One region of the Rhodoferax sp. SPJ21 genome, then DNA from elsewhere that is predicted to be linked to it. Evidence: predicted binding sites of a transcription regulator. Region 1 holds the regulator's gene; each other region holds the start of a gene.
The links. The regulator FNR, encoded in region 1, switches genes on or off when oxygen is low (the NO sensors DNR and NnrR bind a similar motif). The targets are predictions, from matches to a motif close to TTGATNNNNATCAA.
Positions count from the first base shown of each region.

Region 2: a site for FNR is predicted at 1,641-1,654, ahead of AC4BBN_RS21635 (protocatechuate 4,5-dioxygenase subunit alpha). Genes of this name have one in related genera too.
Region 3: a site for FNR is predicted at 2,772-2,785, ahead of AC4BBN_RS15195 (oxygen-binding di-iron domain-containing protein). Genes of this name have one in related genera too.
Region 4: a site for FNR is predicted at 2,346-2,359, ahead of AC4BBN_RS15920 (TraR/DksA family transcriptional regulator). Genes of this name have one in related genera too.

Region 1 covers NZ_JBYZMO010000001.1:1,594,568-1,599,679, reverse strand. Annotated here, with positions in the region: gene AC4BBN_RS07335 (cbb3-type cytochrome oxidase subunit 3) at 9-146, shown strand; gene ccoP (cytochrome-c oxidase, cbb3-type subunit III) at 159-1,073, shown strand; gene ccoG (cytochrome c oxidase accessory protein CcoG) at 1,152-2,522, shown strand; gene AC4BBN_RS07320 (FixH family protein) at 2,544-2,816, shown strand; gene AC4BBN_RS07315 (hypothetical protein) at 2,829-3,077, shown strand; gene fnr (fumarate/nitrate reduction transcriptional regulator Fnr) at 3,055-3,774, opposite strand; gene hemN (oxygen-independent coproporphyrinogen III oxidase) at 3,920-5,112, shown strand, end outside.
Region 2 covers NZ_JBYZMO010000005.1:128,389-133,500, forward strand. Annotated here, with positions in the region: gene AC4BBN_RS21620 (DUF2242 domain-containing protein) at 1-321, shown strand, start outside; gene AC4BBN_RS21625 (thioredoxin family protein) at 311-691, opposite strand; gene AC4BBN_RS21630 (LysR family transcriptional regulator) at 719-1,600, opposite strand; gene AC4BBN_RS21635 (protocatechuate 4,5-dioxygenase subunit alpha) at 1,717-2,058, shown strand; gene AC4BBN_RS21640 (class III extradiol dioxygenase family protein) at 2,061-2,912, shown strand; gene rpoD (RNA polymerase sigma factor RpoD) at 2,978-5,112, opposite strand, start outside.
Region 3 covers NZ_JBYZMO010000002.1:1,564,542-1,569,653, reverse strand. Annotated here, with positions in the region: gene ahpC (alkyl hydroperoxide reductase subunit C) at 1-497, shown strand, start outside; gene ahpF (alkyl hydroperoxide reductase subunit F) at 620-2,188, shown strand; gene AC4BBN_RS15200 (3'-5' exonuclease) at 2,219-2,725, opposite strand; gene AC4BBN_RS15195 (oxygen-binding di-iron domain-containing protein) at 2,837-3,622, shown strand; gene bfr (bacterioferritin) at 3,739-4,215, shown strand; gene AC4BBN_RS15185 (ATP-binding protein) at 4,316-5,112, opposite strand, start outside.
Region 4 covers NZ_JBYZMO010000003.1:110,009-115,120, forward strand. Annotated here, with positions in the region: gene AC4BBN_RS15910 (c-type cytochrome) at 1-1,067, shown strand, start outside; gene AC4BBN_RS15915 (aldo/keto reductase) at 1,154-2,137, opposite strand; gene AC4BBN_RS15920 (TraR/DksA family transcriptional regulator) at 2,408-2,776, shown strand; gene AC4BBN_RS15925 (hypothetical protein) at 2,778-3,167, shown strand; gene AC4BBN_RS15930 (GGDEF/EAL domain-containing response regulator) at 3,364-5,112, opposite strand, start outside.

The DNA.
Region 1 (5,112 bases):
AGCCCGCTATGGACGTCACCACCTTGCGCATCGCCGCCACGGTTGTCAGCTTCATCACTTTTGTTGGCATTCTGGTCTGGGCATTTTCCAGCCGCAACAAAGCCCAGTTTGACGAGGCAGCACAACTGCCTTTCCAGCAAGACTGACGAGGATTTCGTATGAGTGATTTCACCAACAATTTCTGGTCGGTATGCATCGCGGCCATTTCGGTCGTCAGCATTGCCGCCTGCCTGCTGCTGCTTTGGATCACGGCCCGCAAAAAGGTGCCGTTCCAGAGCGACAACACCACCGGCCATGTGTGGGACGGCGACCTGCGCGAGATGAACAACCCCTTGCCCCGCTGGTGGGTGGGCTTGTTTATCTTGACCATCCTGTTCTCTATCGGCTACCTGGCCTTCTACCCCGGCCTGGGCAACTTTGCGGGCAAGCTGGGCTGGACCTCGGCCAACGAATACAGCGACGAAGTGAAAACCGCAGACGCGGCACTGCAACCCCTGTATGCCAATTTTGTGGCGCTGCCGCCCGAGCAGCTGGCGGGCAGCGCGCCGGCCATGGCGATTGGTGAGCGCTTGTTCATGAACAACTGCGCCCAGTGCCACGGCTCCGACGCACGCGGTAGCAAGGGCTTCCCCAACCTGACCGATGGCGACTGGCTGCACGGCGGCTCGCCGGACAAGATCAAGGAAACCATCACCCACGGCCGTATCGGCCAGATGCCTGTGATGGCCCCCGCCGTGGGCACGCCGGACGACGTGAAGAACGTGGCCAACTATGTGCTGAGCCTGTCGGGCAGCCCGCATGACTCGGTGCGCGCCGGTCTAGGCAAGGCCAAGTTTGGTGTCTGCGCAGCCTGCCACGGGGTGGGCGGCAAGGGCAACCAGGCGCTGGGTGCACCGAATCTGTCGGACGACATCTGGCTGCACGGCTGGGGCGAGGCCGCCATCATGGAGATGGTCAACAAGGGCAAAATCAACCAGATGCCGGCCCAGCAAGGCAAGCTGACCGAAGCCCAGATCCATGTGTTGACGGCTTACATCTGGGGCCTGTCGAACAAGCCCGTGGCCACCAAATAGGAGCATGGTGTGAACACCGTCGCGCCCCGCAAGACCATCCCCATCGTGCCTGTGCCTGGACCAGATGCCGATGAGGTGATGGTGTCGCTGTACGCGGCCAGCAAGAAGATCTACCCACGTTCGGTGCAGGGCCTGTTTGCGCGCTGGCGCTGGGCCATGGTGTTGCTGACGCAGCTGGTGTTCTACGGCCTGCCCTGGCTGCAATGGGGCCAGCGCCAGGCGGTGTTGTTTGATCTGGAGGCGCGCCGCTTCTACATCTTCTCGCTGGTGCTGTACCCGCAGGATTTCATCTACCTGACCGGCCTGCTGGTGGTGTCAGCCTTGTCCCTGTTTCTGTTCACCGCCGTGGCAGGGCGCCTGTGGTGCGGCTTTGCCTGCCCGCAGACGGTGTACAGCGAAATCTTCATGTGGATAGAGCGCCATATCGAAGGCGACCGCGCCGCCCGCATGCGGCTGGACGGTGCACCCATGTCGGCCCACAAGCTGGCCCGCAAATCGGCTAAGCACGCCGCCTGGTTGGTGCTGTCCCTGTGGACCGGTTTTACCTTTGTCTCGTATTTCACACCCACTTATGCGCTGCTGCAGGAATCTATGAGCGGTAGCTTCGGTTCGTGGGAGGTGTTCTGGGGCCTGTTTTACAGCTTTGCTACGTATGGCAACGCCGGCTTCATGCGCGAGCAGGTCTGCAAATACATGTGCCCCTATGCGCGCTTCCAGAGCGCCATGTTCGACAAGGACACGCTGATCGTCAGCTACGACACCACCCGTGGCGAGCCCCGCGGCTCCCGTTCGCGCAAGGCCGACCCCGCGGCCCTGGGCCTGGGTTCTTGCGTGGACTGCACGCTGTGCGTGCAGGTCTGCCCCACCGGTATCGATATCCGCGAGGGCTTGCAGTACGAATGCATAGGCTGCGCCGCCTGCGTGGATGTGTGCGACGGCGTGATGGACAAGATGGGCTATGCCCCTGGCCTGATCCGCTTTGCCACCCAGAACGGCATGGCCCAGGGCTGGTCGGGCCGGCAGATACTGCGGCGCGTGCTGCGGCCCCGGGTGCTGGTTTACGGCACGGTGCTGCTGGTATTGACGCTGGCGCTGCTGGGCAGCCTGTTGACGCGTACCCCGCTGAAGGTGGATGTGGTGCGTGACCGCGCGGCGCTGTCGCGCATCGTGTCCGGTGGCCAGCTGGAAAACGTGTACCGCCTGCAGGTCATGAACGCCAGTGAAGTGCCGCAGCGCTACCGCCTCACGGCCCATGGGCTGGATGGGCTGGTGCTGGCCTCGGACGAATGGGTGGACGTGGAGCCGGTGGCTTCGCGCTGGGTGGCGGTGCGCCTGCACATCCCCTACGGTTCGGTTGAACCGGGCTCCTACCCGGTGTTCTTCGACATCCAGACGGCGGATGGAAGCACCAAGGTGTCGGAAAAGTCCACGTTCTTTGTTCCCCGCTGAAAATAACTCCAGGAGACTGCCATGCCCTCTCACACATCTACCACGCCGGTGCCGCTGCCATGGTGGCGCTACGGCTATGTCTGGTTGGTGATTTCCGGCCCGCTGGCCGTGGTGGTGGCGGCGCTGGTCTCGGGCTGGATCGCCGTCCGCCAGCAGGACCCGGTGCTGGCCCAGGACTACTACCGTCAGGGGCTGGAGATCAACAAAACCCTGGCCGCCCAGGGCCCGCTGGCGCCGGCCGAGCAGGGGCGCAACCATGCTGCGTCGCCACCCGGCTCGGTGCGTACCAAGTAGCCGGAGGGCACCATGCAAATCTTTAGGGTAGTAAGCGTTGTGTGGCCCGCTTTTTTGGGCGCGTGCATGCTGGAGATGCTGGTGTTTGCGGTGGTCGATCCCTACAGCCTGCAGTGGCTGGGGCAGCCGCTGCCTTTGTCACGCCAAGGCGTGTACAGCCTGGCGTTCTTTGCGTTTTGGGCGGTGGCGGTGCTGGTGGGGTGTCTGACGCTGCTGGTGGGCCAGCCGGTGACGGTGCCTACAGACAGGGCTGAAGATTGACGATGCGCTTGAGCGCTTCGGTGTCCAGGATGCGGATGTGGCGCTGCTTGACTTCCACGATCTGGTCGTCCACAAACTTGGAGAAAGTGCGGCTCACGGTTTCCAGCTTCAGGCCCAGGTAGCTGCCAATCTCTTCGCGGGTCATGCGCAGGATGAGCTCGGACTGCGAAAACCCGCGTGCATGCAGGCGCTGCACCAGGTTCAGCAAAAAGGCCGCCAGGCGCTCTTCGGCACGCATGCTGCCCAGCAGCAGCATCACACCGTGCTCGCGCACGATCTCGCGGCTCATGATCTTGTGCACATGGCGCTGCAGCGAGTTGACCTCGCGCGAAAGCTCTTCAATGCGGTGGAATGGCATCTCGCACACTTCGGCATCTTCCAGGGCCACGGCGTCGCAGGTGTGGTGGTCGTTGACGATGCCGTCCAGGCCGATGATTTCGCCGGCCATTTGAAAGCCGGTGACCTGGTCGCGGCCATCTTCGGTGGTGACGGTGGTCTTGAAGAAGCCCGTGCGGATGGCGTACAGCGCCTTGAAAGTTTCGCCGTTGTGGAACAGCGCCGTGCCGCGCAGCACCTTTCGGCGCACCGCGACCAGATCGTCAATGCGCTCTAGCTCTTCTTTGTTTAAGCCTAAGGGCATGCACAGCTCACGCAGATTGCAGTTCGAGCAGGCAACTTTGATGGCGACAGGGTTCATGCGCAGAGTATGGGCTGATTCAAAAAGGAAGGGGCTTTTAAGAACTTATATTGTGTGCAGAAGTATCTGAAACCAGATTGATGTAGGTCAAAGAAGCGGGCAAGGCTTCGCGGCACATTCCAGTCATGCAACCTGACTGCCTGCCATGACCCGAGTTTTGCCCGAATTGTTACGCCGTTTTGACGTGCCTGGGCCGCGCTACACATCCTATCCCACCGCTGACCGGTTCGTCGAGGCCTTCACCTGCGAGGACTATGGCCGCGCCCTGCAGCAGCGCAACCAGGGGGCAGCCGCGCTGAGCCTGCCCTTGTCGCTGTACGTGCACATCCCGTTTTGCGAGTCGCTGTGCTACTACTGCGCCTGCAACAAGATCATCACCAAGCGCCATGAGCGCGGCGCCTCCTATCTGCGCTACCTGGAGCGCGAAACCGCCCTGCACACTGCCCAGCTGGGCGAGCGGCGCAACGTCAGCCAGCTGCACCTGGGCGGCGGCAGCCCCACATTTTTGAGTGACGACGAGCTGGCCCAGCTGATGGCCATGTTGCGCCGCCACTTTGTGCTGACACCTGGCGGTGAATACTCCATCGAGGTAGACCCCCGCACGGTGGATGCCAAACGCCTGCAAGCTTTGGCCACCCTGGGCTTCAACCGGCTCAGTTTCGGAGTGCAGGACTTCGATGCCGATGTGCAAAAAGCGGTGCACCGCGTCCAGCCCGCGCAGCAGGTGTTCGAGTTGGTGGAGGTGGCCCGCACGCTGGGCTTTGAGTCCATCAATGTGGACCTGATTTACGGTCTGCCCCGGCAGACGCCTGCCTCGTTTGCGCGCACGCTGGAGCAGGTGGTAGAGCTGCGGCCTGACCGCATTGCCCTGTACGCCTATGCCCACCTGCCCGAGCGCTTCAAGCCCCAGCGCCGCATCCTGGGCGCGGAGCTGCCGGCCGCGGCGGACAAGCTGTCCATGCTGTCACAGGCTTTTGACGCCTTTCTGGAGGCCGGCTATGTCTACATCGGCATGGACCACTTCGCCCTGCCCAACGACGCGCTGGCCATTGCCCAGCGGCAGGGCCGGCTGCACCGTAACTTCCAGGGCTACAGCACCCAGCCTGATTGCGATCTAGTGGGCCTGGGCGTGTCCGCCATAGGCCGCATAGGCGCCACCTACAGCCAGAACGCCAAGACCCTGGAGGAATACTGTGACCGTATCGACCAGGGCCAGCTGCCGGTGGTGCGTGGCCTGGCGTTGAACCGCGACGACCTGGTGCGCCGCGCCATCATCATGGGCCTGATGTGCCAGGGCGAAGTGCAGTTCGAATCCATAGAGTTGGCTTTCCTGGTGGA
Region 2 (5,112 bases), on a different contig from region 1:
CATGTGCAGGTGGACATTCGAGTGGTCTGCGTGTCTGATAGCCGTGACGGCAAGCTGAGCCTGGGTTTCGTCACCGCTCTGCAGGACCGTTATGCGCTGAAAAAAAGCAATTCGTCCGCTAGCTTGGGGGTCGGCGTATTGGGCTCACTGTCGGTACCAGTGAGCTCCAGCAATGATGCGATGGTGAAAGTGGGCAGCGAAACGGTTGCATCTGACAAGTTCTATGATCGATTTTTCACCCTGGTGCAACACTACCTCGTCCAGGATTTGGACGAGCCGGATAGTGATGTGCCTGGCGCAGTGAAGCCTGTCAAGCCTTAGCGCGACTCCGGGCCTGTATGCGCAGTGCCATTGCGGCAATTTCGACGTTTGCCTCGACTTTTGTGGTCGAAGAGTCCATTTGTGCCTGTACGAGACGCTGTAGCGTCTCGGTTTGCGGTGTGATGCTGCCAAAGAAGCGCACCTGCTGATTTGCCAGCACCAGTAGTGTGGGGAAGTTGTCTACCTCGATCGGGTCTACCAGATCGGCCTGGTCTTCTATATCAATCCACACAAATTCTGCGCCGGGAAAGCTCGCTCCCACCTGTTCAAACCGGGCTTGGTATTCACGGCAGCTGCCGCACCAGTCGGCACATAGGCAAGCCACCCATAACGAAGGGTTGCTTACTATAGATTTAATAGCTTGTGACATAGGTTCTGATTGCGCTAGCGGGCTATTTTAGGTCGAAGTTTGTGGCTGCAATACCTCTGCGGCAATGGTTTCCAGAGACTGGCGCAGCCAGCGTTGTACTGGGTCGTGTTGGTGCCGTAAATGCCACAGCATATACATGGGGAGACTGGGGCAGGGTAGTGGCAGCGCACAACTGCTGAAGTTGCGCAGCATGGCCCGGCCCAGGAGCCCAGGCACGGTAGCTAGCCAAGGGCTGTCCTGCAGGAAGGCGGCAATTCCAGCAAAGCCAGGCACAGTGACAGCCATGCGGCGTTGGATACCCTGTGTTTGCAGCCATTGGTCTATATCCAGCGTGCGGCGCGGCTGGTACAGCACGCTTACATGCTCGCTGGCCAAGTAATCGGCTAGTGTGCTTGGGGCGGTTCGCGCGGTCGCGTCATAAAACACCCTGTAGGGCGTTTTAAACAAACGCTTTTGCATGATGTCCGTGGCATCGGGCGGGCGTGGCGACAGCACAAGGTGGCAGCTACCATCCCGCAACATCTCTGGGCTTGGAACGCCAGAGGGAATAGTGTGCAAACTCACCATGGGTGCTTGCTGCCGCAGTCTACGCAGCAGCGCGGGGAGCAGTAAATCGCGCTGCATATCGTTGGCGGCGATGGTGAAGCGGACTTGCAGGGTACCGGGGTCAAATTGCTCGGCGGTAGCGAGCCGATGCATGTCTTCCAGCAATAGACGCGCAGGCTGGGCCAGGGCTTCGGCCCGGGCTGTGGGGATGATGCCGCGCCCCGACTTCACGAACAGAGGGTCGCCTGTAATGGTGCGTAACTTGTCCAGCAAGTGGCTGACGGCCGATTGCGTCACACCCAGGCGCTGGGCGGCGCGGGTGACCGAGCCCTCTTCCAGCACTGCCAGGAGCAGCTGCAGCAATTGGCCATCCAAGTGTAAGTAATCGAATTTGCTCATGGGTTTGATCTGAATTATCAGCTTTATTGAATGAGTGGCGGCAGGAATACTTCCCATCACCTACTTCACAGGAGACAACCATGGTCCAAGTCGATATCCCCGGCACTACCTTGTTTGATGGCGTCCAGGCCCGCAAGGGCTACGCGCTCAACAAGATGTGCTTTTCGTTCAACACCGCCGAAGGCCGGGCAGACTTTCAGCGGGACGAAGAGGCCTATATGCGTGCCTTTGGCTTGAATGCCGAGCAGGCAGAGGCGATTCGCCAACGCAATGTACTGGCACTAATCGCGGCTGGGGGCAATGCTTACTACCTAGCCAAATTTGCGGGCATCTTTGGCTTGGATATGCAGGACATAGGCGCACAGCAAACCGGCTTGAGCAAAGAGGTCTTCAAAGCCCGTTTGCTGGCGGCGGGAGCTTAACCATGGCACATATCGTAGGCGCCATTACCACCTCCCACGTACCGGCCATCGGCCGTGCAATCGCGAGGGATTTGCAAAGCGATCCATACTGGAAGCCGTTCTTTGACGGTTTTCCACCCGTGCGCCGGTGGCTCAATGAAGTCAAACCCGATGTGGCCGTGGTCATCTACAACGACCATGGTCTGAACTTCTTTCTCGACAAAATGCCAACCTTCGCAGTGGGTGCGGCACCCACATACCGCAATGCGGATGAGGGCTGGGGTCTGGCCGATATGACGCCATTCCAGGGCAACCAGGATCTATCCTGGCATTTGATCAATAGCTTAGTGGGCGACGAGTTTGATATCACCAGCTGCCAGGAAATGCTGGTGGACCATGCGTTTTGCCTGCCCATGGCACTGTTATGGCCGGATGCGGATGCACAGGGCCGTTGGCCCGTCACCACCGTGCCGGTGTGCCTGAACACGGTGCAGTTCCCGTTGCCGACGGCCGCCCGTTGTTACAAGTTGGGTGAGGCCATTGGCCGAGCCGTGGCGTCCTGGGACAGCGACGCCCGGGTAGTCATCATCGGCACCGGCGGCCTAAGCCACCAGCTTGACGGTCAGCGCGCCGGTTTCATCAATAAGGAGTTTGACCTGCAGTTCATGGAGAGCCTTATCAGTGATCCGGCCAGGGCAACCCGCTTCACTATCCATGAGTTGGTGGAGAAAGTGGGTACCCAGGGGATTGAGCTGTTGATGTGGCTGGCCACGCGGGCAGCTTTGCCCGGACAGGCTCGGCTGCTGCATTCGAACTACCACATCCCCATCTCCAACACTGCCGCTGGGTTGATGTTGATGGAGCCCGCGACCTAGGCTGGGCACACATAAAAAAAGCCCCTGTCGGCGTGAACCGGCAGGGGCCTTTTTATGCAGCGCTTTTACAGCGTGTCGATGAAGCTACGTAGCTTGTCCGAGCGACTGGGGTGCTTGAGCTTGCGCAGCGCCTTGGCTTCTATTTGGCGGATGCGCTCTCGGGTCACGTCGAACTGCTTACCGACTTCTTCCAGCGTGTGGTCGGTGCTCATCTCGATACCGAAGCGCATGCGCAGCACCTTGGCTTCGCGTGGCGTCAGGCTGTCAAGGATGTCCTTGACCACGTCGCGCAGGCCGGCCTGCATGGCGGCTTCGATAGGTGCTGTGTTGGCGCCGTCTTCGATGAAATCGCCCAAGTGGCTGTCATCGTCGTCACCGATCGGCGTTTCCATGGAGATGGGCTCTTTGGCGATCTTCATGATCTTGCGGATCTTGTCTTCCGGGATCTCCATCTTCTCAGCCAAGATGGACGCATCGGGCTCAAAGCCAAACTCTTGCAAGTGCTGGCGGCTGATGCGGTTCATCTTGTTGATGGTTTCGATCATGTGCACCGGAATGCGGATCGTGCGTGCTTGGTCCGCGATCGAGCGCGTAATGGCTTGGCGAATCCACCAGGTGGCGTAGGTCGAAAACTTGTAGCCGCGGCGGTATTCGAACTTGTCCACCGCCTTCATCAAGCCGATATTGCCTTCCTGGATCAAATCCAGGAATTGCAGGCCACGGTTGGTGTACTTCTTGGCGATCGAGATCACCAGGCGCAAATTGGCCTCGATCATTTCCTTCTTGGCATCGCGCGAGGCGGCTTCGCCTTCGTTCATGCGCTTGTTGATGCCTTTCAGCTCGTCCAGTGGTACCACGACGCGGGCTTGCAGGTCGGTCAGCTTTTGCTGGATGTCCTGAACCGGCGGAATGTTGCGGCCCATGATCGCGCTCCAGGGCTTGCCTGCAGCGGTTTGCTTTTCAATCCACTTCAGGTCAAGCAGGTGGGATGGCACTTTGTTGCCCATCTTGTCGCGCCCGCTGAAGTCGGCGATGAAGTTTTCTTGCGGGTAGCCGCATTTGTCGACCAGGATGCGGCGCAGCTCGCGTTCTTTCTTGCGCACGTCATCCACCTGGCTGCGCAGCAAGTCGCACAGTTTTTCAATGGTCTTGGCGGTAAAACGGATGGTCATCAGCTCTTCGCTCAAAGCCGCCTGGGCCTTGACGTAGTGCGGTGTGCCGTAGCCTTCCTTGTCGTAGATCTTGTGGACTTTCTCGAACAACTCGCGCAGGCGATCGAAGCGGGTCAAGGCTTCGTTCTTGAGCTCCTCAAGCTTCTTGGTCAGCGCCTTGGAGCCGCCCTTGCCGTCGTCATCATCGGCCGCGTCGAATTCGTCGAAGTCTTCTTCGGCCACGTAATCGTCAGCTTCATTGGGGTTGGAGAAGCCGTCCACGATGGTGGAGATGACAACTTTGCCTTCGCGGATCTGTTCGCCCAGGGCAAACACTTCGGCCAGGGTGGCAGGGCTGGCGCTGATGGCTTCCATCATGCGCATCAGGCCGCCTTCGATACGCTTGGCGATTTCAATTTCGCCTTCACGGGTCAGCAGCTCAACCGTGCCCATTTCGCGCATATACATGCGCACTGGGTCGGTCGTACGTCCGAATTCGCTGTCTACAGTGGAGAGCGCTGCTTCGGCTTCCTCTTCGGCTTCTTCTTCGGTTGCGGCCGTCGGTGCGGTGTTATTCAGCAACAGGGTTTCGGCGTCGGGCGTTTGCTCGTAAACGGCGACACCCATGTCGTTCAACATGTTGACTACGACTTCCAGCGTTTCTGCATCGACCAGCTTGTCGGGCAAGTGGTCTGAGATTTCGCCGTGCGTCAAATATCCACGGGTCTTGCCCAGCTTGATCAGGGCCTTCAGGCGCATACGGCGCTTGGCCATGTCTTCTTCGGACAGGACGGTTTCATCCAGGCCGAATTCCTTCATTAGCGCGCGTTCTTTCGCCTTGCTGATCTTCATGCGCAGAGGCTTGATCTTCTCGCCGGTGGGGCTGAGTTGAACCGGCACTTCTTCCACCGGGTCTTCTTCGATTTCGATCAGATCGTCAAGATTGATTTCCGTCGAGATGGAGCCCTTGGGCTTGGGACCGCGCTTGGCGCCAGTCGGCTTGGGCTTGGCCGCTGCCGCAGTAGTGCTGGTGGTTGCCGCTGGAAGTG
Region 3 (5,112 bases), on a different contig from region 1:
CCGTGAGCGATGAGACGCTGAAGGGCAAATGGTCTGTTCTGATCTTCATGCCGGCCGCCTTCACCTTCAACTGCCCAACCGAAATCGAAGACGCGGCTGAAAACTATGCCGAGTTCCAAAAGGCGGGTGCTGAGGTTTACATCGTCACCACCGACACGCATTTCTCGCACAAGGTGTGGCACGAAACCTCGCCCGCAGTTGGCAAGGCCAAGTTCCCTCTGGTGGGCGACCCTACGCACACCCTGACCAACGCATTCGGCGTGCACATTCCTGAAGAAGGCCTGGCGCTGCGCGGCACCTTCATCATCAACCCCGAGTTGGTGATCAAGACCGCCGAAATCCACTCCAACGAGATCGCCCGCGACGTCAAGGAAACCGTGCGTAAGCTGAAAGCAGCCCAGTACACCGCCGCCCACCCAGGCCAGGTGTGCCCCGCCAAGTGGAACGAAGGCGCTGCTACGCTGACCCCATCGCTGGACCTGGTTGGCAAGATCTAAATCTGCATGAAGTCGACGGCCCGCAAAGGCCGTTAAACCCGCTATCTGCCCACAAAGTGGGTGGCGGGAATGGATAACTACGCCTGAAAAATGGGCAGCAAAGTCGAGATAGGAAGAACACCATGTTGGACGACAGCCTCAAAGCACAACTGAAGAGCTACCTGGAGCGGGTTACCAAGCCGTTCGAGATCACAGCGTCGCTGGACGACAGCAAAGGTGCTGTTGAAATGCGCGGCCTGCTGGAGGACATCATTGGTCTGTCCGACAAAATCACCTTGAAGACCGATGGTACGGATGCACGCAAGCCGTCCTTCAGCCTGAACCGCATCGGCAGCGAAATGAGCCTGCGCTTTGCCGCCATCCCCATGGGCCATGAATTTACATCTCTCGTGCTGGCGCTGCTGTGGACCGGTGGCCACCCACCGAAGGTCGAACCCGGCGTGATCGAGAGCATCCAGGCATTGGATGGCGACTTTAATTTCGAGGTCTACATGTCCCTCAGTTGCCACAACTGCCCGGACGTGGTGCAAGCGCTGACGCTGATGTCGGTATACAACCCCAAAATCAAAACAGTCATCATCGATGGCGCGTTGTACCAGGACGAAGTCAACGCACGCGAAGTGATGGCCGTACCCAGCATTTACCTGAACGGCAGCCACTTCGGCTCGGGCCGCATGACAGTAGAAGAAATCGTCACCAAACTCGACACCGGCGCGGCCGACAAAGACGCCGCCCGACTTTCCGCCAAAGAAGCCTTCGACGTGCTGGTAGTCGGCGGTGGCCCCGCAGGCGCAGCAGCGGCCGTGTACGCGGCCCGCAAAGGCATACGCACCGGCATTGCCGCCGAGCGCTTTGGCGGACAAGTGAATGACACGCTGGCGATCGAGAACTTCATCTCCGTGCTGGAGACCGACGGCCCGAAGTTCGCCATGGGCCTGGACGCGCACGTGAAGGCCTACGGCGTGGACGTGATGAACCTGCAACGCGGCGACAAGCTGATCCCCGCAGCCACGCCCGGCGGCTTGGTCGAAGTGCAACTGGCCAATGGCGGCTCGCTGAAATCCAAGACCGTGATCGTGACGACCGGCGCACGCTGGAGAAACGTCAATGTGCCCGGCGAACAGGAATACAAAAACAAGGGCGTAGCCTACTGCCCGCACTGCGACGGTCCGCTATTCAAGGGCAAGCGCGTGGCTGTCATTGGTGGTGGCAACTCGGGGGTTGAGGCGGCCATCGACTTGGCGGGCCTGGTGGAGCACGTGACTTTGATCGAATTCGGCGAAGCACTGCGTGCCGATGCCGTGCTGGTCAAAAAGCTGCACAGCCTGGCCAACGTGACAGTGCATGTGTCGGCGCAAACCACCGAATTGACCGGCGACGGCAACAAGCTGAACGGCCTAAGCTACACCGACCGCACCAGTGGCGAAAGCCACCACATTGCGCTGGAAGGCTGCTTTGTGCAGATCGGACTGGTGCCGAACACCGAATGGCTCAAAGGCACGCTGGAGCTTAGCAAGCATGGCGAGATCATTGTGGACAGCCGCGGCCAGACCTCGGTGCCAGGAGTGTTCGCCGCCGGTGACGCGACCACCGTTCCCTTCAAGCAGATCATCATTGCCGCAGGCGATGGTGCAAAGGCTGCGCTGGGTGCGTTTGACCACCTGATGCGCAGCTCGGCTCCCGCTGCCTGATTGAGCGTGCGCAGCAGCGCAGCCCGTGCTTCACACGAGACTGCGCTGCGCGATGAACCACTGCAAGGTACGCTGCAACAACCGGGCATCGTTGCTAGCGCGGTGGCGCTGCTCTCCCAGCTCTTGCGACATCTTTTGTTTGACGGTATGCCACTGTTCGGCCTCCTCCTCCGTCAACAGCGAGCGCATGTTCTCCAGCTTGAAGTAAGGGCTGAGATCGGCCACATCGAACAACGCACTGATCCAGGTGAAATCATTCGCCCAGCCGTCCGAATACACGGTTTGCCCGCGCAGTTGGGCATTCAGCATCTGCGCCACCTCTAACGCCGAGCGCCCCTTGTCGCATACCAATTCGCGAGAAATATGGTGCAGCTCTTCCGCCTGCGGGTCCCAGTGGGTCCATTCAGGTTCGGGGCGAATCAATGAGCAAAAGCTCTTGCCATCAGGCAACACGCAGCCTACCTCGATAGGGTAGCTGCGACGCCCGAAACCCGAAGCTTCGATATCCAGGACGGCGGGGGCAGAATGTAAAGGCATGGGCGCAATTGTGCCGAGGGAACCCATAGCGTCAATTGATTCATACCTGATATGCATCAAATATCCGCAACCACTGCGGGTATAGAGTGGTCGGTTCAACCCGGACCCCACATGCCCATCGAGCTCTACCGCGACCCTCAACATGCCTGCCTGATGTTCGCCGACCTGATTGAAGAAGGCGGCCATGCTGTGCAGGCCAACCAGTTCCTTATCGTAGACAACGGTACGGGCGCCATCATCGACCCGGGCGGGAACCTGGCCTTCAATGAGCTGTTTCTGGGCATGTCACGCTACTTCAGCCCGCAGCGGCTGTCCTACGTGATGGCCTCGCATGCCGACCCAGACATCATTGCGTCCCTGGACCGCTGGTTGACCTCCACCAAAGCGGATCTGGTCATCTCCAAAGTATGGGAACGCTTCGTTCCGCATTTCACCAAGGTCGGCAAAACCGAAGACCGCATCATTGGCGTCGCGGATGCAGGCGGCCGCCTGCCGCTGGGCAAAAGCGAGCTCTGGTTACTGCCCGCGCACTTTCTGCACTCTGAGGGCAACTTCCATTTTTACGACCCGATCAGCCGCATCTTGTTCACGGGGGACCTCGGGGCCTCTGTGCTCACAGGCGAAGAGTCCAAGCAGGCCATTACCGATGTACACAAGCACATCCCGCGCATGGAGGGCTTTCATCGCCGCTACATGGTGGCCAACAAAGTGCTGCGCCTGTGGGTGCGCATGGCACGCCAGCTCGACATTTCCATGCTGGTGCCGCAGCATGGCGCGCCGATTGTCGGAGCCCCCGCGATCGCGGCGTTCTTCGACTGGGCCGAGTCGCTCGCGTGCGGCATCGACCTGTTTGACGAGCAGGCCTACCAAATACCCACGCAAAACATAGCCCACTGAACCGTGGCGCCCGGTGTAGCAGGGAGGCAAAGCAGGCATATTTGTTTTGATAGTCGCGCAGACTGCAGCGACAATGGCCCCATCTTTTCACCCCCTGAAGCTAGAGGAAGAACACCATGAAGGGCGACCCACAAGTCATCGCGCACCTGCAAGCGCAACTCAAGAACGAGCTCACCGCCATCAACCAGTACTTCCTGCACTACCGCATGTACAAGCACTGGGGCTTGGACAAGCTGGCAAAGAAGGAATACGAAGAATCCATCGGCGAGATGAAGCACGCGGACCAGTTGATGGACCGCATCTTCATGCTGGACGGCCTGCCCAATCTGCAAGACCTGGCCAAGATACTGGTGGGTGAAGACGTGCCTGAATGCCTGGCCTGCGACCTGAAGGCCGAGCAAGGCGCGCAAGCCACCATCAAGGACGGTATCGCCCACTGCGAAAGCGTGCGCGACTACGTGTCCCGTGACCTGCTGCAAGGCATTCTGGACGACACCGAAGAGCACATCGACTTCCTGGAAACCCAGATCGATCTGGTCGGCAAGGTCGGCATCCAAAATTACCTGCAAAGCCAGATGGGCGAGCTGGGCTAAACCCCGCCACTCCCAAGCCAATAGCGGACCGGTGCAAACCGGTCCGCTATTTTTTTAGTAGCTGCTCGCGCAGGTTCTACCTGCGCTACAGCCATTTTTTCTATAAATGGTGGACTGCCACGGCAGCGGCGGGCAAGGCCGCTTGTGCCACCTGCACCAAATGCTGGTGGTGGGTAAACAGCAGCACCTGGCCTCCTTGGGCGAAGCGGGCCAGGGCCTGGAACACCAGGGCGGCGCGGGCGTCGTCCGATGTCATCAGCACATCGTCCAGCACCAGAGGCATGGTTTTGCCAGCCTCGCGCTGCAGCTCCAGCGCGGCCAGTCGCAACGCCAGGTACAGCTGGTCGGCCGTGCCCTCGCTCATGGCTTCAATGCCAATCACCCGGCCGTCGGCGCCCTCGGCCTGCAGCACTGGCTTGTCGGCAGATGCATCGACCACCAGCTTGGGGTAGCGGCCGCCGGTGATGAGCCCAAAGTACTCCGACGCCAACCGCACCATAGGTGCCTGGGCCCGCTCACAGAAACGCTTCAAAGCCTCTTGCAGCAAGGTCTCGGCCAGGCGCAGCTGGGCCCAGGGGCGCACGGCACCGCGCAGGCGCGCTACAGCAGACTCCATCTGTTCGCGGGCATCAGCGGCGGCGGCTGAGGTGTCTATGGCCTGCAGCGCGCGGCGGGCATTTTGGGCAGCTTCCGCAGCGTGGGCGATGTCCTGGTCCAGCTGCACCACAGCCGCCTCGCAGGCGCTGCGCTCGGCATCCAAGTCCACCACATCCAGCCCTGCTACAGCCGCCCGCAGGTCGGCTACAGGGCGGGTTGCGGCCTGCTGCAACTGGCCCTCCAGCGTGCGGAATTGCTCTTGCAGCAAGCGCTTGGCGCTAGAGCGGTCTTCGGCCTCGG
Region 4 (5,112 bases), on a different contig from region 1:
AGGCCGGCTACACCGTCTACCCGGCCATGCCATACCCCTCGTTTTCGCGGCTAGGCGAAGACGATATGCAGGCGATGTACGCCTACTTTATGCACGGCGTGCAGCCCGACCCCACGCCGAACAAAAAGGCCGACATCCCCTGGCCGCTGTCGATGCGCTTCCAGCTGGCACTGTGGCGCATGGTGTTTGCGCCCGCGCCTGCCCCCATGAGCGTGCCGCAGAGCCCGCAGTCGAGTCTGCTGCGCGGCGCCTACCTGGTGCAGGGCCTGGGCCATTGCGGCGCCTGCCACACGGCGCGCGGCGTGGCCTTTCAGGAAAAGGCGCTGAACGATACCGGCAACAGCATCTACCTAGCCGGCGGCGGCGCGGTTGACGGCTGGGTTCCACCATCGCTACGCAACAGCCACGGCGGCGGCCTGGCGCGGTGGAGCGAACGCGACATCGTGGACTTTCTGAAAACCGGGCGCAGCCAGCGCAGTGCCTCGTTTGGCGGCATGAACGACGTGGTGGCGCACTCCACCCAGCACCTGACCGACGCCGACCTGACCAGCATCGCGCTGTATCTCAAGTCCCTGCCCACCGGCACGCCCGAGCCAGCACCGTATGTGGCCGACCCGCGCGTGGCGCAGGAGCTGCATAGCGGCGTGGTGAACAGCCGTGGCGCACAAATCTACCTGGACCGCTGCGCCGGCTGCCACCGCTCCAACGGCGAGGGCGCTGCCAAAACATTCCCGGCGCTGGCCGGCAATGCGCTGCTGCAGACTGCGGACGCCTCAAGCAGCATCAAGATCGTGCTGTCCGGCAGCGCCATGCCCGCCACGCAGACAGCGCCCTCGGCCCTCACCATGGCGCCGTACGCCGGGCTGCTCAGCGATGCCGACATTGCCGAAGTCGTCAGCTTCATCCAGACCAGCTGGGGCAACCAGGGTGGCGTGGCCACAGCGGGCCAAGTGGCGGCCCTGCGCAAGACGTCGCCGCCCGTGCAAGCAGCGACCGTGACCACGTTTGCGCCGGGCCGGCCGGACGCCTTGGCCCCGCGCCCAGCGGCCAGCGGTGCTGTGCCTTAGGAAATCAAAGAAAATTGGGCTCTCGCGCAGATAGCACCTGCGCCAGCAGCTATTTTTTTAATAGCAAGTGCAGAAGACGCCAAGCCTTACCAGCGCTGGTGCACCAGCGGCTTGGCAAAGCGCTCGTATACGCCCGCGATGGCCTGCATGGTGCTGTCGGTCAGCGGCGGCAGGTCGGCTGCGGCCACGTTGTCGGCCACCTGGGTGGCGCGCTTGCCACCGGGGATGGAGCAAGTCACCGCCGGGTGCATCTGGATCCAGCGCAGCGCCATCTGCGGCATGCTTTGGCCCTGGGGCACCAGCGGGCGCAGGGCGTCCACGGCTTGCAGGCCCACGTTGTAGTCCAGGCCAGAGAAGGTTTCGCCCTTGTCGAAGGCTGCACCCTCGCGGTTGAACTGGCGGTGGTCGTCGGCCGCAAACGTGCTGTCCTTGCTCAGCTTGCCACTCAGCAGACCGCTGGACAGCGGCAGCCGCGCCAGAATGCCCACGCCGCGTTTTTGCGTTTGCTCGAACAGCAGCTCGGCCGGGCGCTGGCGGAAGATGTTGTAGATGATCTGCACAGACTGCACGCCGGGGAATTCGATCGCCTTCAGCGCCTCTTCCACCTTCTCCACGCTCACGCCGTAGTGGCGCAGCTTGCCGGCCTTCACCAGGTCGTCCAGCACGCCAAACACTTCGGGCATGTAGAACACCTCGGTTGGCGGGCAGTGCAGCTGCAGCAGGTCCAGCGCTTCGGTGTTCAGGTTCACCAGACTGCGCTCGACAAAGGCGGTCAGGTTTTCGCGGTTGTAGCCAGCCGCCACATGCGGGCTCAGGCGGCGCCCGGCCTTGGTGGCGATGTAAAAGGGTTCGCTGCGCTCACGCTTGAGCTGGGCCAGCAGCCGCTCACTGCGGCCATCGCCATACACGTCGGCGCTGTCGAAGAAGTTCACGCCCATGTCCAGCGCTTTGTGCAGCGCACCCATGGACTCTGCGTCATCCACATCGCCCCAGGTGCCGCCAATGGCCCAGGCGCCGAAGCTGACGGTCGAAATATTCCAGCCGGTGCGGCCGAGAGGACGGTATTGCAAGATGGGTCTCCTTGTTGTTCAGGGCGGTAAGTATCGCACCCGGGGCACTTTAGTGCGACGCTATAACAATACGCCCTAAAACCCATTTTGCGTAGGCAGCTACTGCGCAAGTAGCTACGTTTTAAATAGCACTTCCGGCAAGGAGCAGATATGCCCATCGCCCGCTATGGGGTCTAACGAACAGACATGGCGGCGCTTTTGCCCTACCTTGATCTACATCAGTGTGCCCACCTGGGCATGCGAGGAACATCAGGACCAAGGAGCCACACCATGCAACACCTCACACCTGAACAACGCGCCATGCTAGACCACGCCTTGCAAGCGCGGCGGCGGGCGCTGGAAGTAGAACTGGCAGAGCACCGGCAAGACCTCGCCGAGCTGGCCCCGCAACTGGCAGAACGCCCGCAAAACAGCAGCGCCTACCCGGCCAACGCAAATGAGCGCGAAGTAGAAGCCGCACTGTCCGATATGGACTCGGCAGAACTGGCTGCAGTGCGCCGCGCCCAACAGCATCTGCACGACGACAACTTCGGCATGTGCGTGGATTGCGCCAAACCCATCCCGTTTGCACGTTTGCTGATCGAGCCCGAAGCCCTGCGCTGCGTGGCCTGTGCCTCCATTTTTGAAAGGAAACTTTGATATGCCACTCTTCCACGCTGTCGTTCTAACCGACCACCAATCCGCCCTGGTAGTGCAATTTGATGCCGAGCAGGTGCTGTCACAGCGCATCCAGGCCCACAAACACCCCACCGCCCAGCACAACAGCGCGGTACGCACCGAGCACGAGTTCTTCGGCGAAGTCTGCGACGCGCTGCAGGGCATCCAGCAGGCGCTCATCACCGGCTCACACACCGCCACCGCCGACTTCAAGCACTACGCCGAAAAGCACCGGCCCCTTATCGCCCCGCAGATCGTCGGCTACGAAGTGGTAGACCACCCTACCGAGAACCAGCTGGTGGCGATGGCCCGCGTAGCGTTTGATAAACACAATCTGATGGATGGCATTCCGACTGCCGGCCGACCTGCCTGATGCCTCGGCTGCAGAATTCAACACAAAAGTGCCGGATCAGCTACTTGCTTCAGACACACCACCACAACCGTTCATGCACATGGTTGCAATCTGAGGCATGTATCTAATCACGCAAAAGTAGCCTCCAGCGCAGGTATTACCTACGCTGGAAGCTACACTTTCAATAGCAAATACACCTACAGCCGCAGCACGCGCGTCAATCCCATTCGCTGCTGGTCAAGCCAATGCGCTGCAGCCATTCGCGTACGCCCTTGGGCCGCGAGAAAAGGTAGCCCTGCATGGAAGGCACACCGCGTTGGCGCAAGAAATCCGCCTGCGACTCGGTTTCCACACCTTCGGCAACCACATGCAGATGGAAACGCAAAGCGATGTCCAAAATGACCTCAATCAAGGCTGCATCGCTTGCCTGGACGCCTAGGCCTTGCACAAAACTCTGGTCAATCTTCAACTCCCGTACGGGCAGTTGCTTGAGATACGCCAGACTGGAATAGCCCGTTCCAAAGTCGTCGATGGAGAACTGCAAGCCCAGCTCCGTCAAGGCATTCATACGCTCTATGACCTGCGGCACATCGTTGAGCATCATGCCCTCGGTGACTTCCAGTACCAATCTTCCTGGGCGTATCTGGTATTGGCGCAGCAAGCCGCTGACAAACTCTACGAAGTCGGCCTCTCTGAAATGGCGCGGGCTGATATTGACCGAGATGGGCAGCTTGCAGCCATGCGTATCCAAGTAAGCGAGCAGCCGGCACACCGCTGTCAGCATCCAGCGGTCCAACTCGACGATCAGGTACGAAAACTCCACTTGCGGAATAAAGAGCCCGGGCGCAAGAAGTCCACGCACCGGATGCTGCCATCGCACCAATGCCTCGGCGCCCTGAATGGCACCATTTCCATCCACTTGCGATTGCAAAAAGACGCGCAGCTCACTTTTCGCAATGGCGACCCGCAAAGAATGTTCATCCTTTAGCCTGCCCTCGATTGCCTCGCCCATTCCGCGCTCATAAAAAGTAACGGTATTTCCGCCGGCTGCTTTGGCCTCACGTCTGGCGCTCTCGGCCCGCCGAACGATTTCACCGGCTACCTCGTTCGAACACTCTGGATAAATTGCCACACCTACAGTTCCCCGCAAGTGGAACAGATCCGATTCCATTTCCTCCGAAAACCGATGCAAAACCCGCCGTATGCGCAACGCAGCCTCACCGGCGTGCTGCGCAGCAGTGGCGCTATCCGGGTAAACGGGGGGAATAAGAACTGCAAAATGGGCCCCGCCCAAGCGGGACAGAGATAGCCCATGCTCCAAACCCTCTGTCAATCGCTGGGCTATGCGGGCAAGCGCATCGTCACCCATTTGCATGCCGCGTGAAGCATTCAAGTCGCTGAAATTTTCAATATCAAACACCATGACCGCGCCTTTCAGCGTGGGCGAAGCGGTTGACCCCAAAGTCTGCACAAGACGGTCTGAAAACAGAGAACGATTGGGCAGACCTGTCACGGCGTCGTGCCAAGTAAGGAACTCCATGCGGTCTTGCACTTCCTTGAAGCGAGACACATCACTGAATACGCCCACGTAGCACGCCACCTCCCCCTCATCGTCGTACACCGTGCTGATACTTAACAGCTCCGCAAATACTTCGTTGCTCTTACGCCGGTTCCAAATCTCGCCCGTCCACGAGCCCAGACGGGTAATGCGCTCCCACATGATTTCAAAAAAGACGGGCTCATGGCGCCCGGACTTCAGCATGCGCGGGTTACGGCCGAGAACCTCGCTTTCGGTGTACCCGCAGATCGCGGTGAATGATGCGTTCACAGCCAGGATCTCGCCCGTTTTGGAGGTGATGATCACACCGTCGCTGGTACTTTCAAAAACCTGCGCAAATAGCTTTTGCCGCGATTTGACCTCACCCAACTCAGTGGAATACCACGCCAGCATTTCGTGCTGCTTTTG